2 regions of the Caballeronia sp. LZ019 genome follow, and region 1 is predicted to be linked to the other one. Evidence: riboswitches for the same ligand, from Rfam matches in the RefSeq annotation. Region 1 holds a riboswitch; the other holds the start of a gene.
The links. Region 1 has a riboswitch for cobalamin ahead of cobG (precorrin-3B synthase). Riboswitches for the same ligand answer to the same signal wherever they lie in the genome.

Region 2: another riboswitch for cobalamin. It lies ahead of P9255_RS22660 (TonB-dependent receptor domain-containing protein); the one in region 1 lies ahead of cobG (precorrin-3B synthase).

What each region holds. Positions count from the first base shown of each region.
Region 1 is NZ_JARTVZ010000002.1:622,614-628,588, forward strand. It holds gene P9255_RS05800 (precorrin-8X methylmutase) at 1-111, opposite strand, end outside; gene cobG (precorrin-3B synthase) at 104-1,318, opposite strand; cobalamin riboswitch at 1,437-1,628, opposite strand; gene cbiE (precorrin-6y C5,15-methyltransferase (decarboxylating) subunit CbiE) at 1,712-2,920, shown strand; gene P9255_RS05815 (cobalt-precorrin-5B (C(1))-methyltransferase) at 2,952-4,049, shown strand; gene P9255_RS05820 (cobalt-precorrin-6A reductase) at 4,046-4,780, shown strand; gene cobM (precorrin-4 C(11)-methyltransferase) at 4,777-5,502, shown strand; gene P9255_RS05830 (DUF4186 domain-containing protein) at 5,509-5,916, shown strand; gene P9255_RS05835 (TerC family protein) at 5,937-5,975, opposite strand, start outside.
Region 2 is NZ_JARTVZ010000005.1:1,965,444-1,971,418, reverse strand. It holds gene P9255_RS22670 (ABC transporter ATP-binding protein) at 1-292, opposite strand, end outside; gene P9255_RS22665 (iron ABC transporter permease) at 289-1,287, opposite strand; gene P9255_RS22660 (TonB-dependent receptor domain-containing protein) at 1,312-3,186, opposite strand; cobalamin riboswitch at 3,271-3,571, opposite strand; gene P9255_RS22655 (ATPase) at 3,765-4,160, shown strand; gene P9255_RS22650 (cell division protein ZapA) at 4,157-4,471, shown strand; RNA gene ssrS (6S RNA) at 4,589-4,771, shown strand; gene P9255_RS22640 (EVE domain-containing protein) at 4,838-5,308, shown strand; gene P9255_RS22635 (SIMPL domain-containing protein) at 5,376-5,975, shown strand, end outside.

The DNA.
Region 1 (5,975 bases):
CACGGCGAGCTTCTCGACGTCGGATGGAATGGCGCTCAGGTCGGCTTCGGCGCGTATCGTCGCAAACGACTGACGATAGATTTCTGCGCCGTCGCGAATGTAGTCAAGCATCGGCATGGCTCCGGGCGAGCCATGCGGCCGCCTCTTCGATGGATAGATTTCGTGCGACGCGACGCGGGTGCCAATGCACGTCGTAGCGGTCGGCTTCGACAGCGAACAGCGTCACCGCGACGGGATGCGCCGCCGCGCACGAACGATCGCAACCGCTCAGATGCACGTGCGTATCGGGCGGCAACAGCGGCGCGAGGCGGTAAGCATCGGCTTTGGTGTCGGCATGACTTTTCGCGCAGCCGCTCGAACCGGTACACGCGATAAGTCGCGCAAGCGGATGGCGCGAGTCCGTCACGAGGCCGAGCGCATCGAGGCGGTCGATCACGCTTTGTGTGTCTTGCAGCACGACGCCCGGCACGATGATGCTTTGCCACGGCGTCACGATAAGGCGGCCCTCCCCATGCGATGTGGCGAGATCGGCGAGGGCGCCCAGTGTGGCGGCATCGAGACGGCCGAGCGGCGGTTGCGCTCCGACATAGCATGCGTTGTCATCCGGCATGGCATGTGCGCCCAGGCGCAGCGATGCATCGGACGGTGCGCGACGCCATGTCGTGGATACGGCGTCGAATGTGAGCGCATGGAGAAAGCGCGCGACGCCGACTCGTGCGAGAAACTCACGCATGCGATGCTCTTCCGGCGTTGCTTGCGCGAGAAACGCATGAAGCACCGCGACGACGAAAGGCACGACGGCATCGCGCGCAACGCTGCCGAGCGCGGGCGCATGATCGACGCGATGCGGCATCGACCCTGCGAAACCGAACGCGAAACGCGCGCCGCCATCGAGTGCGGAGAGCCACACATCGTGTGCGTGATCGAGCATTGCGAGCCGTTCGCCGCCGTCGAGCTGCAGCGAGAATTTGGGCGATAACGCGTGCAGCGCGGCGTCGCTCTGCATCGCGGCGGTGATGCCGGCGGCGAGCGAGCGCAGCGAGGCGTTCGCGAGCGGGCTCAGCATCACGTTGCGGATATCGTCGCCGCCTGCGGCTTGCGGACCGAGGCCGGCGTTCATTGCGATTTCGACGAGTTCCGCATGGGCATCGTCGCGAATGCCGCGCAATTGCAGGTTGGCCCGGTTGGTCACGTCGATGACGCCCGAGCCGCAGCGCATGGCGGCGCGCGCAACGGCATGCGCCGCCGGTGCGCCGAGTTCGCCGCCCGTCAGACGCAAGCGCGCGAGGCCGCCGTCTCGTGCCGGCACGATGCGCATGAGGCCCGGACAGGCCGATGGCCGCGATACTGAAGAATGTGCGTTCAAATGCGTGACGGATGCGGTATCGCGCCATGAACTGCCCGGTACACCCCGCCCGGACGGCTCGCGCGAAATAAGCGTTGATTCTGGCGTCGGCAGGTCTCTTGGCTGGCAGGTCGCCATCCGCGCCGGCCTTCCCGGTATAAACCAGTGGCAGTGGAGCGCGGACTCGCTGCGTACAATTGCGGGGGCAGCCACAGTTTTGCTGTGTTCCCTGTTAGGCCCTCGAGGTTCGACCCTCGCAGGCGCCGACGGACGTTGTATTATGCCCGGTTTTATCGACCATCAGACCGCTTCGTGCATGCCGTTTTCTCGCGATGCGCGTAGCGAACCGCAAGGAGGGAACGGCGCATGTCGACCTGGCTGACCGTGGTGGGCATCGGCGAGGACGGATGGCACGGCCTTAGTCGCGCGGCACGTCGCGCGCTCGTCGAAGCTGGTTCGATCCACGGCGGCGAGCGGCACCTCGCGCTTCTTCCCGCGCGTATCGCAGCCCGCCGCGTGCCGTGGCCCAAGCCGTTTTCCATCGATGCCGTGCTTGCCGAGCGCGCGAGCGGCGCGCGCATCTGCGTGCTGGCGAGCGGCGATCCGATGCATTTCGGCGTCGGCGCCACGCTCGCGCGCGAGCTTTCGCCCGATGAAATGCGCGTCATTCCTGCGCCTTCGTCGCTGTCGCTCGCGGCGGCCCGTCTGCACTGGGCGTTGCAGGATGTTCGATGCGTGTCGCTCGTCGGGCGTCCGGCCGCTGAACTGCTCGCGCATACGTTTCGCGGTGCGCGTCTTCTCGTCTTGAGCGCGGATGGCTCGACGCCCGCGGCCATCGCATCGTTGCTGACCGCGCACGGCTTCGGCGCGAGCCGCATCAGCGTATTCGAGCAGTTGGGCGGCGTCGATGAGCGGCGCATTGACGAACGTGCGGACGATTGGCGCGAGGCTCACGTCGCCGCGCTCAATCTCGTTGCGATCGAGTGCAGGACGCACGCGGGCCACGCGGGTCCGCCGCTCACGCCCGGCTTGCCCGACGACGCGTACCGTCACGACGGCCAGCTCACGAAGCGCGATGTCCGTGCGATTACCCTCGCGCGTCTTGCGCCGCAACCCGGCGAATTGCTATGGGACGTGGGCGCGGGCTGCGGCTCCATCGGTATCGAATGGATGCGCGCGCATCCGGCTTGCCGCGCGATTGCCATCGAAGCCAACGAAGGGCGGCAGCGTCTCATCGAGCACAACCGCGATGCGCTCGGCGTGCCGACACTCAGGCTCGTGAGAGGCGAAGCGCCTGCCGCGCTCGATGGCCTGCCCGCGCCGGATGCCGTGTTCGTCGGCGGAGGGGCGACTGCACCCGGCGTGCTCGATACCTGCTGGACGCGGCTGCGCCAGGGCGGGCGGCTCATCGTCAACGCGGTGACCTTGCAGAGCGAAGCGGCGCTCGTCGAGTGGCGCGCGCGGCATGGCGGCGAACTGACGCGAATCGGGGTGGCGCAGGCGGAACCGCTCGGTAGCTTCGATACATGGCGGCAGGCGTTGCCGATCACGATGTTGCAAGCGACGAAGTCGTGAGCGTTCCTAACTATATGGCTTCATCCGACGCATGCGCGACGAAACGCCCGACACCCCCGCGCCGCTGAGAAGCGGCTATACCACCGGAAGCTGTGCGACCGTGACGAGTCTCGCGGCCGCGCGTCTCTTGCTGACGGGCGAAGCCGGCGAACGCGCCGAGATCGTGCTGCCAAGAGGGCAGCGTGTCACGATGAAGCTGGAATTTTGCCGCCGCGTCGAGAACATGCGCGATGTCGCGGAAGCCGGCGTCATCAAGGATGCGGGCGATGATCCCGACGTCACGCATGGTGCGCTCGTATTTGCGCGCGTGCAACTATCGGCGGTTGCAGGCGTGCGCTTTCATGCGGGACCGGGCGTCGGCACCGTGACGCGCGCGGGACTCGCGCTTGCGATCGGCGAACCGGCGATCAACCCGGTGCCGCGCCAGATGATGACGCGGCACCTCGAAGACCTCGCGGCCATCGCAGGCTATGCAGGCGGCTTCGACGTGAGCATTGGTGTCGAAAATGGCGCTGCGCTCGCGCTGAAAACGATGAACCCGCGGCTCGGTATCGCCGGCGGCTTGTCGATTCTCGGCACGACGGGCATCGTCAGACCGTTTTCCTGTTCGGCGTATATCGCGTCGATTCATCAGGGCATCGACGTGGCACGGGCCAACGGTGTGCGGCATATCGCGGCGTGCACGGGCAATCAGAGCGAAGACGCGATGCGCGCGCGCTACGGCCTGCCCGACATCGCGTTGATCGAGATGGGGGATTTCGCCGGCGCGGTACTGAAGCATATGCGGCGCGCGCCCGTCGAAAAGCTCAGTCTCTGTGGTGGCTTCGGAAAGCTGAGCAAGCTCGCGGCCGGACATATGGATCTGCATAGCCGCAGTTCGAGCATCGACCTGGCCCTGCTCGCAGTGTGGGCCGCCGATGCGGGCGCAGGCGATTCGCTGCAATGCGCGATTCGCGCGGCGAATACGAGCCAGGAAGCGTTGAAGCTGGCGCGTGCCGAGGGTATCGAACTGGGCGATGTGGTCTGTGCGCGGGCGCGTGACGTCGCACGCGATGTGGCGCCGCGAGGCATCGTCGTGGAGACGTTCGCCATCGACAGGCAAGGGGCGATCGTGGGAAGCGCGGCATGAAGCGCCTATTGCTCCTTGGCGGAACGGGCGACGCGCTCGCCATCGCGCGACGGCTGGCGAAACCGCATGTCTACAGCATCGCGGGCCTCGCGCGCGTGCCTGCCGATCTTGCATGCGAAGTACGCGTCGGCGGATTCGGCGGCGTGGCGGGACTGATCGGCTATCTGCGTGCGAGCGACATCGCGCTCGTCGTCGATGCGACGCATCCCTATGCCGCGCAAATGAGCCGTCACGCGCGCGACGCGTGCACGGCCGCCGGAATTCCGCTGTGGGCCCTGAGGCGTCCCGCCTGGCAGCCGCAGCCCGGCGACGACTGGCGCGAGGCGGCGGACTGGCGCGGCATCGTCGAGCAGATAGCGGCGTTTCGTCGGCCCCTGTTCACGCTCGGGCGTGAACCGCTTGCGCATCTCGATGCGATCCCCGCGTCGCAGCACTGGACCATCCGCTGTCTCGATCCGCATGAAGGCAACGCGCACGCCGATATCGTCGATGCGCGCGGTCCGTTCGATATGGCCGGCGAACGTGCGCTTTTCGATGCGGCGCGCGTCGACGTGATCGTCAGCAAGAACAGCGGCGGCAACGCGACGGAAGCCAAGCTCGCCGTGGCGCGCGAAAGAAGCTTGCCCGTCGTGATGCTCGCGCGTCCCGCGCTGCCCGCCGCCGAGCGTGAATTCGACGACCCCGCGAGCGCGCTCGATGCGCTGCTCGCTTTCGATACCCACATGAAATGACCGTCTACTTCATCGGCGCAGGGCCGGGCGATCCCGAACTCATCACCGTCAAGGGGCAAAGGCTGATTCGCACGTGTCCGGTCATTCTCTATGCCGGATCGCTGGTGCCCGATGCCGTCCTGACGGGGCATCGCGCAACGCGTGTGGTCAACACGGCCGAGCTCGATCTCGACGCCATCGTTGCGCTTCTGCAAGACGCGCATGAAAAAGGCGAAGACGTGGCGCGCGTGCATTCCGGCGATCCATCGCTTTACGGCGCGATCGGCGAGCAGATTCGCCGCATCGAACCACTCGGGATTCCTTATGAAATCGTGCCGGGTGTGACGGCGACGGCGGCATCGGCGGCGGCGCTCGGTTGCGAACTCACGCTGCCCGGCATCTCGCAAACGGTCATTCTCACGCGCTATGCCACGAAGACGTCGATGCCGCCCGGAGAATCGCTCGCGGACCTGGCGCGTCATCGCGCGACTTTGGCCATTCACTTGGGCGTGCGTCACATCGAGCGGATCGTCGCCGATCTCGTGCCGCATTATGGCGAGGACTGTCCGGTCGCGGTGGTGTTCCGCGCGAGCTGGCCGGACGAGGAGCGCGTGAAGGGCACGCTCGTGGATATCGCGCAGAAGGTGCGCGCAGCGGGCATGGAGCGCACCGCGATGATCATCGTCGGGCGCGTGCTGGACGCGCACGGTTTCGCCGATTCCACCCTCTACGCCAAGGACTGAACCGGCATGCGCGACCTCGACGCCGTCTTCGAAGCGCTCGCGAAATCGGCGTTTCGCCGGCGTTTTGCGTTGGGCGTGCGGGAAGGGCGGTACGTGCGCGAGCGCGGAATCGAAACGGTGCTCGCGCAGGCGCATGAACTGATCGGCAAGCGCCTCGCCCCGGAAGCGCCGCTGAACGACGGCAAGCAGACGCCGTTTCGCGGGCATCCGGTCTTCATCGCTCAGCATGCGACGGCGACGTGCTGCAGGACGTGCCTCGCCAAATGGCACGGCATCGCGGCGGGCAAGGCGCTCGACGAGGCGGAGCGCCGGCATGTCGTCGACGCAATCGGGCGATGGCTGCGTGCGCAGTCCTTAGCGCATGCGCCCGATGCCGATGCGAACGACAACCCGCAGCGCGAATTGCCGTTCTAGCCGCATCGCTGGCCGGGCGCTCAATGCTTCGCTTCGTGCGGCGCCTGACTCCGGCGCTT
Region 2 (5,975 bases), on a different contig from region 1:
CGGTGTCGAGCACAGTCGCGCTGAACGCGTCGTGCGTGCTTTGCGGCATCAGCGCGCGATGCCGTGCGAGGTCCGCCGCGCGCCATTGTTTGAGTGCGCGGCCATCGAGCGATACGCCGCCCGCCGCCGGTTTCGCGAGTCCCGCGAGCACGCCGATGAGCGTCGTCTTGCCCGCGCCGTTCGGCCCCGCGATGCACCACACTTCGCCCGCCGCGATGGTCGCGCTCAGTTCATCGACCAGTGTGCGGTCGCCAGCGCGGAGCGTGAGCTTGTCGATGCGGAGCGTGTTCATCGCGGGCGGCGCAAGAGCATCCACAGGAACATCGGCACGCCGACGAGCGCCGTCACCACGCCCACCGGCAACTGCCCCGGCGCGATGACGGTGCGCGCGGCGAGATCGGCGCTCATCACGGCGAGCCCACCGGCCAGCGGCGCGGCGGGCACGAGCATGCGCTGATCGTTGCCGCATGCAAGCCGCAAGAGATGCGGCACGACGAGCCCGACGAAGCCGATGGTCCCCGCCGTCGTCACTGCGGCCGCGGCCGCAAGCGACGCCACGAGATACACGCGCAGGCGCAATCGTTCGACGGGCACGCCGAGCGCGCGCGCGGCCGCATCGCCACGCAGCAGCACGTTCAGTTGCGGCGCGACGGGCACGATCGTGGCAAGCGCCACGACGAGCGCGATCATCGCGGGCCAGGGCGTGGCTGCGCCGTTGAGGTCGCCGGTGAGCCAGAAAAGCATGCCGCGCAGCCGGTTCTCCGGCGCAACGCTGAGTATCAGCGTGATGAGCGCGCCCCATCCCGCCGCGATCACCACGCCGGTCAGCAACAGCCTCGGTGATGCGTCCTGCTCGCCGTGCCACAGATGCCTGCGCGCAAGGCCGAGCACCAGCACGATCGACACGAACGCGCCGATGCACGCGGCAAGGTCGACGCCCCACCACGGCATCGACGCGAGCATCGCGGCAAGCGCGAAGGTCGCCGCGCCGCCGGATACGCCGAGCACGTACGGCTCCGCGAGCGGATTACGCAGCAGCACTTGCAGCAGCGCACCGGCGAGCGCCAGCAGCGCGCCCGATGCAAAGCCAGCCAAAGCGCGCGGCAAACGTAACGTAAGGACGATGTCATCGGCGATATCGGGCGTGGCGGAATGCGCGTGCAGCAGCGCGGCGATTGCACGCGACATCGGCAGATTCACGCTGCCGAGCGCAAGCGACGCCACGAGCATGACGAGCGCCATCGCGCCGAGCGCGAGCCAGATGACGGCGGCGCGGCTAGCGTTCATCGCGTCTCGATGACGGCGTCATGCTCACGACGGATGCCATCCGAGTGTGATATACGCGCCGCGTCGCGGCGTGTTGTACGAGTAAGCGAGTTCATAGTCCCGGTCGAACAGATTGTCGATGCGCGCGCTCACGTACCACGACTTCGTGATGTCATAGCGCGCGGACAGATTGACCACGCCGTAGCCTGCAAGCGTCGAATCGTAATCGCTGCGCGCGCCGCTCACGATCCACTCGCCGCCCACGCGCCATCGTCCGATCGATCGATGCGCCGACAGCGATGCGAAGCGCCGCGCACGTCGCGTCAGCTCTTCGTGATTCGTCTCGTCAACGGGATTCTGGAACGTGACACCGGCGCGTAGATCCGTTGCGCCCACATGCCCCGCCCACGATCCCTCGACGCCCTGCACTTTCGCGCGCCCCACGTTCTGCGCGATATAGAAGCCGCTGCCATCCGATACGTAATCGATCAGATTCGAATAGCGCGTCTGGAATGCCGTCACGCGCAGCACGCCCACTTTGTCCGATGCGTACTGCAACGCCGCTTCGACCGAATGGCTGCGCTCCGGTTGAATCGACGCATTGCCGCTGAACGGATAGTAGAGGTCATCGAAGCTCGGGGCGCGGAACGACACCGCATAGCTCGCGCTCGCGCGCCAGTGGGCATCGAACCTGTAGGCGTAGCCGAGATAGTAGCTGTTCGCGCCGCCGAAATCGGAATACTGGTCGTGACGCACGTTCGCCTGAACCTCGCTCGAGCCGAAGCGCCCCACGTAACCCGCGAACACCGAATTCACGTGACGGTCCGGCGCGCTCAGCTGATCCGAATCGAGCGATTGATCGAGATGCTCGTAGCCGAACAGCAGCTTGTGGGCATCGGCGAGCCTGAAGTCGTTCTGCCAGAGGTACTGATGCGTCTCCGAGTTGAATCGGCTCGTATAGACGCCGTTCTGCTCGATGTTCGCGCGGTCCTGCCCCTGCGCCATCGTGAAGTGCGTGGTCCAGCGGTCGGTCAGCTTGCCGTTCGCGAACACCGACGCCGAGCGCACGCGGTCGTGCGTCTTGTTGATGTCGGTCGGCGAGCCGTAGGCATCGTCGAAGCTGTCGACGCCGTTCGCTTGCAAAAAGCGCACGCCCGCGTCCCACTTGTCGGTGAACTTGTGGCGCAGCGTCGCCGCGACGCTTTCGTTGAGATAGCCGTTCGCGTTCGGGTTGGCATTGGGCGCAAGCGCGGGATCGATCGACGAGAAGCCGTCGGTCTTTTCGCGGGACACGTTGAGGCTGAACGTGGTGCGGCCATCGGCGTCGAGCGCGCCGTCGACGCCCGCCGACTGACGCTGCGTGTGATAGCTGCCGTACTCGGCTTCGAAGTGGAAGCGCGGCGGGTGTGCATCGCCCTCTTTCGTGAAGATCTGCACGACGCCGCCGATCGCATTCGATCCATACAGCGCCGATACATTGCCGTTCACGACTTCGACGCGATCGGTCTGATCGAGCATTAGCTGCGACAACTGCGCCGCGCCGAGCGATACCGACTCCACGCGCACGCCGTCGATCAGCACGAGCGATTGCGACGACGCCGCGCCGCGTATGTACACGCCCGAATTCGCGCCTGGCCCGCCGTTGCGGGTGATCTGCACGCCGGGCGCGAGCGCGATGAGGCCGAGCACATCGTCGGCGTTGGTGTCGGCGATGTCCTGCTGGTCGAAGAGCGATGTCTGCGGAAGCGAATCGGCGAGCGGCTGCGGGCTGCGCGTCGCGGTCACGACGACGGGCGCGAGTGTTTGGGCGGCGGCATCGGCGGCATCGGCATGCGCGGATTGCACCGGCAGCACGCTGAACGCGGCGCACGCCGCAACGCAAACGGCGCGACGCCTCGTGCCGGACGGAGATGGAACCATGCGTGAAGACTTCCAGTTCGGGGCTGGCGCGTGCCCCGCTCCCCGCGAGGTCTGTGCGCGACGCGCGCGCCGGTCGTCATGACATGGACGCGCTGGACGATTGGCCGGTATCCGGGCTGGCGACGCTTCGTCCCGCCTTCCCGCGCATGGCGCGCAGTGGCGTCGACACGCTTCCTGCAGGGCGCACGCATGACGATGAACCATGCGATGCGACGCGAGAAACGTGCGAGGGACGACTTGCAACTTGCGTTGCGGTCGCTTACCGTTGCGGGGGCAGCACAGGTTGACGCGTCCCGGTCATGCGCCGTGGACTTCGCTCCCTGTTTCCCGTTTGACTGCATCCGCGAGAGAAGCGGACGCGAGCACCAAAAGTGCGGCAAGTTTAGGAGCGGGCATCGGGGCCGTCAAGAACGCGCGCCGTCCCAGCCGCTTGCAATCAACGCGCACGCTCGCTCTTTCCACACACGAATGCATGGCGATGCACGCATGTTCCGGGGTTGTTACGTCTCGAAACGAGACAATTATCGGACGCTGCTTTGAACCGCGCTAAAATGCCAGGTCTTTAGAGGACGCAGCACATGCTCAACGAACTCGAATCACTGTCAGGAAACATCGGCCGGCTGATCAAGATCAGCGAGCGCCACAATCAGGCGCGTCTCGCGCTGGAAGCGCAACTCGAACAATTGCGCGCCGACTACGCGGGCGTACAGGACGAACTCGTGCAGGTGCGAAGCGAGCGCGACGCATTGCAAGCCGAGCGTGACTCGCTCTCCGCGAAGATCGACGACGCTCAGGTGCGCTTGAACGCCATCCTCGAAAAACTGCCGCGCGGCAAGACGCAGCACGCGGAAAGCGACAATCAACTGGACCTTCTCAACGCCGAAGCCGAAAAGCACGCATCGCGCGGCGCGCAGCACGAACATGCGCATGCGGAAGAGATGCAGGGCGCTCACCATCACGGAGAGAAGGCATGACGACCACGCAGATCGAAGTATCCATCCTCGGGCAACCGTATCGCCTCGCGTGCTCGCCTGAAACGGAAGCCGCGTTGCGCGAAGCGGTCGCCCGCGTCGATGCGGAAATGAACAAGATCCGCAATGCAAGCAGCGTGCGCGGCACGGACCGCATCGCAGTGATGGCCGCGCTGTCGCTGGCGTCCGAATTGCTGCGTCTGCAGGAAAGCGTGCGTCACGGCGAGGCCTTCCCCGCCGAAGAAATTCGCCGCACGGTGCACTCGATGAACCAGCAGTTGGGCGCGGTCATCGCGCAGTACGAAGTGCAGTAAGTGCAGGTTATCTGCATGATGGGTTGATCTAATCACCCTCGCGGTGTCAATGAAAAAAAGATACCGCGCGATCGATGGCCGGGGGCTGCATAAGGCAAATGATTGGTGTAGAGTGATGTTTCCCTGCCTGGTGCGCCAAGGTCATATATTCCTTGAACCAATGTCACATTGGCACGGTTGCGGAACCTTGTAACACGGGCGCGCGCGTCACTTAGTCTGATGTACCCGAAGTGTTGCTTACCGCGACCAATCTTGAACCCAGGTTCAGGATGCCGGCCTAGCGGCTGAGGCGGGGACCTTACCCAGACGGCATCGGTTTTCACCGATGCCGTTTTCATTTGCATCGTCGACTCTTGCTGCTCCCTCATGCGCTACTGGCTGATGAAGTCCGAACCGGACGAAGCGAGCATCGATCATCTCGCGCACGCGCCGAAGAAAACCTTGCCGTGGACGGGCGTGCGCAACTATCAGGCGCGCAACTTCATGCGCGACCAGATGACAGTCGGCGACGGCGTGCTCTTCTATCATTCGAGCTGTCCGGAGCCGGGTATCGCGGGCATCGCGAAGGTGGCGTCGACGGCCTATCCCGATCCCACGCAGTTCGATTCGACAAGCCCCTACTTCGATCCGAAGTCCACGCCGGACACGCCGCGCTGGCTGCTCGTCGACGTGAGCTTCGTCAGGAAGATCCCGCTCATTTCGCTTGCAGATTTGCGCGCACACGAGGCGCTCGCCGACATGCAGGTGCTCGCGCGCGGCAACCGGCTGTCGATCACGCCTGTCACGGATGCGCAGTGGCGTTTTATTACCGAACGGCTCGCCGGGAATCGGAACTAAGGACGCGGCCGGACCGCCTAAAGGGCGTCGCGAAACGCGCGACGTTACAGGCCGGAGTCCTTCGATGATGAACAAGAAAACCGCCGCCGCACTCGCTCTTGCGATGTCGAGCGCCGCGCTCACCTTTTCGGCCACTGCCGCTGCGCAGACGGTCATTACCAATCCGCAGCCTTCGGGCGTGCTCTCGCTGTCGGCTCAGGCCAGTGCGCAAGTGCCGCAGGATGTCGTCACCATCACGCTCTTCTACGAGCAGGAAGCCGCCGACCCTTCATCGCTCACCACGACGCTGAATCAGCGTGCCGAGGCCGCGTTGCGCGAGGCGAAGGGCGTCGATGGCGTCACGGCGAAAAGCGGTGCGTTCAGCGTGTATCCGTCGACGGACCGCGACGGCAAGATATCCGCGTGGCGGGGGCGTACCGAAGTCGTGCTCGAATCGCATGACTTCGCGGCGGCGTCGAAGCTCGCGGGCAAGATGAGTTCGTCGATGCAGGTCGGCAACGTCACGTTCTCGCTGTCGCCGGAAGCGCAGCGCGCCGCCGCGCAGAAGCTCTCGACGCAGGCCATCGAATCGTTCCGCAAGCAGGCGCAGGCTGCATCGCAGGCATTCGGCTACAGCAGCTTCACGATTCGGGAAGTGAACGTCGGTCAAAGCGGCGTTGCGCCGCGT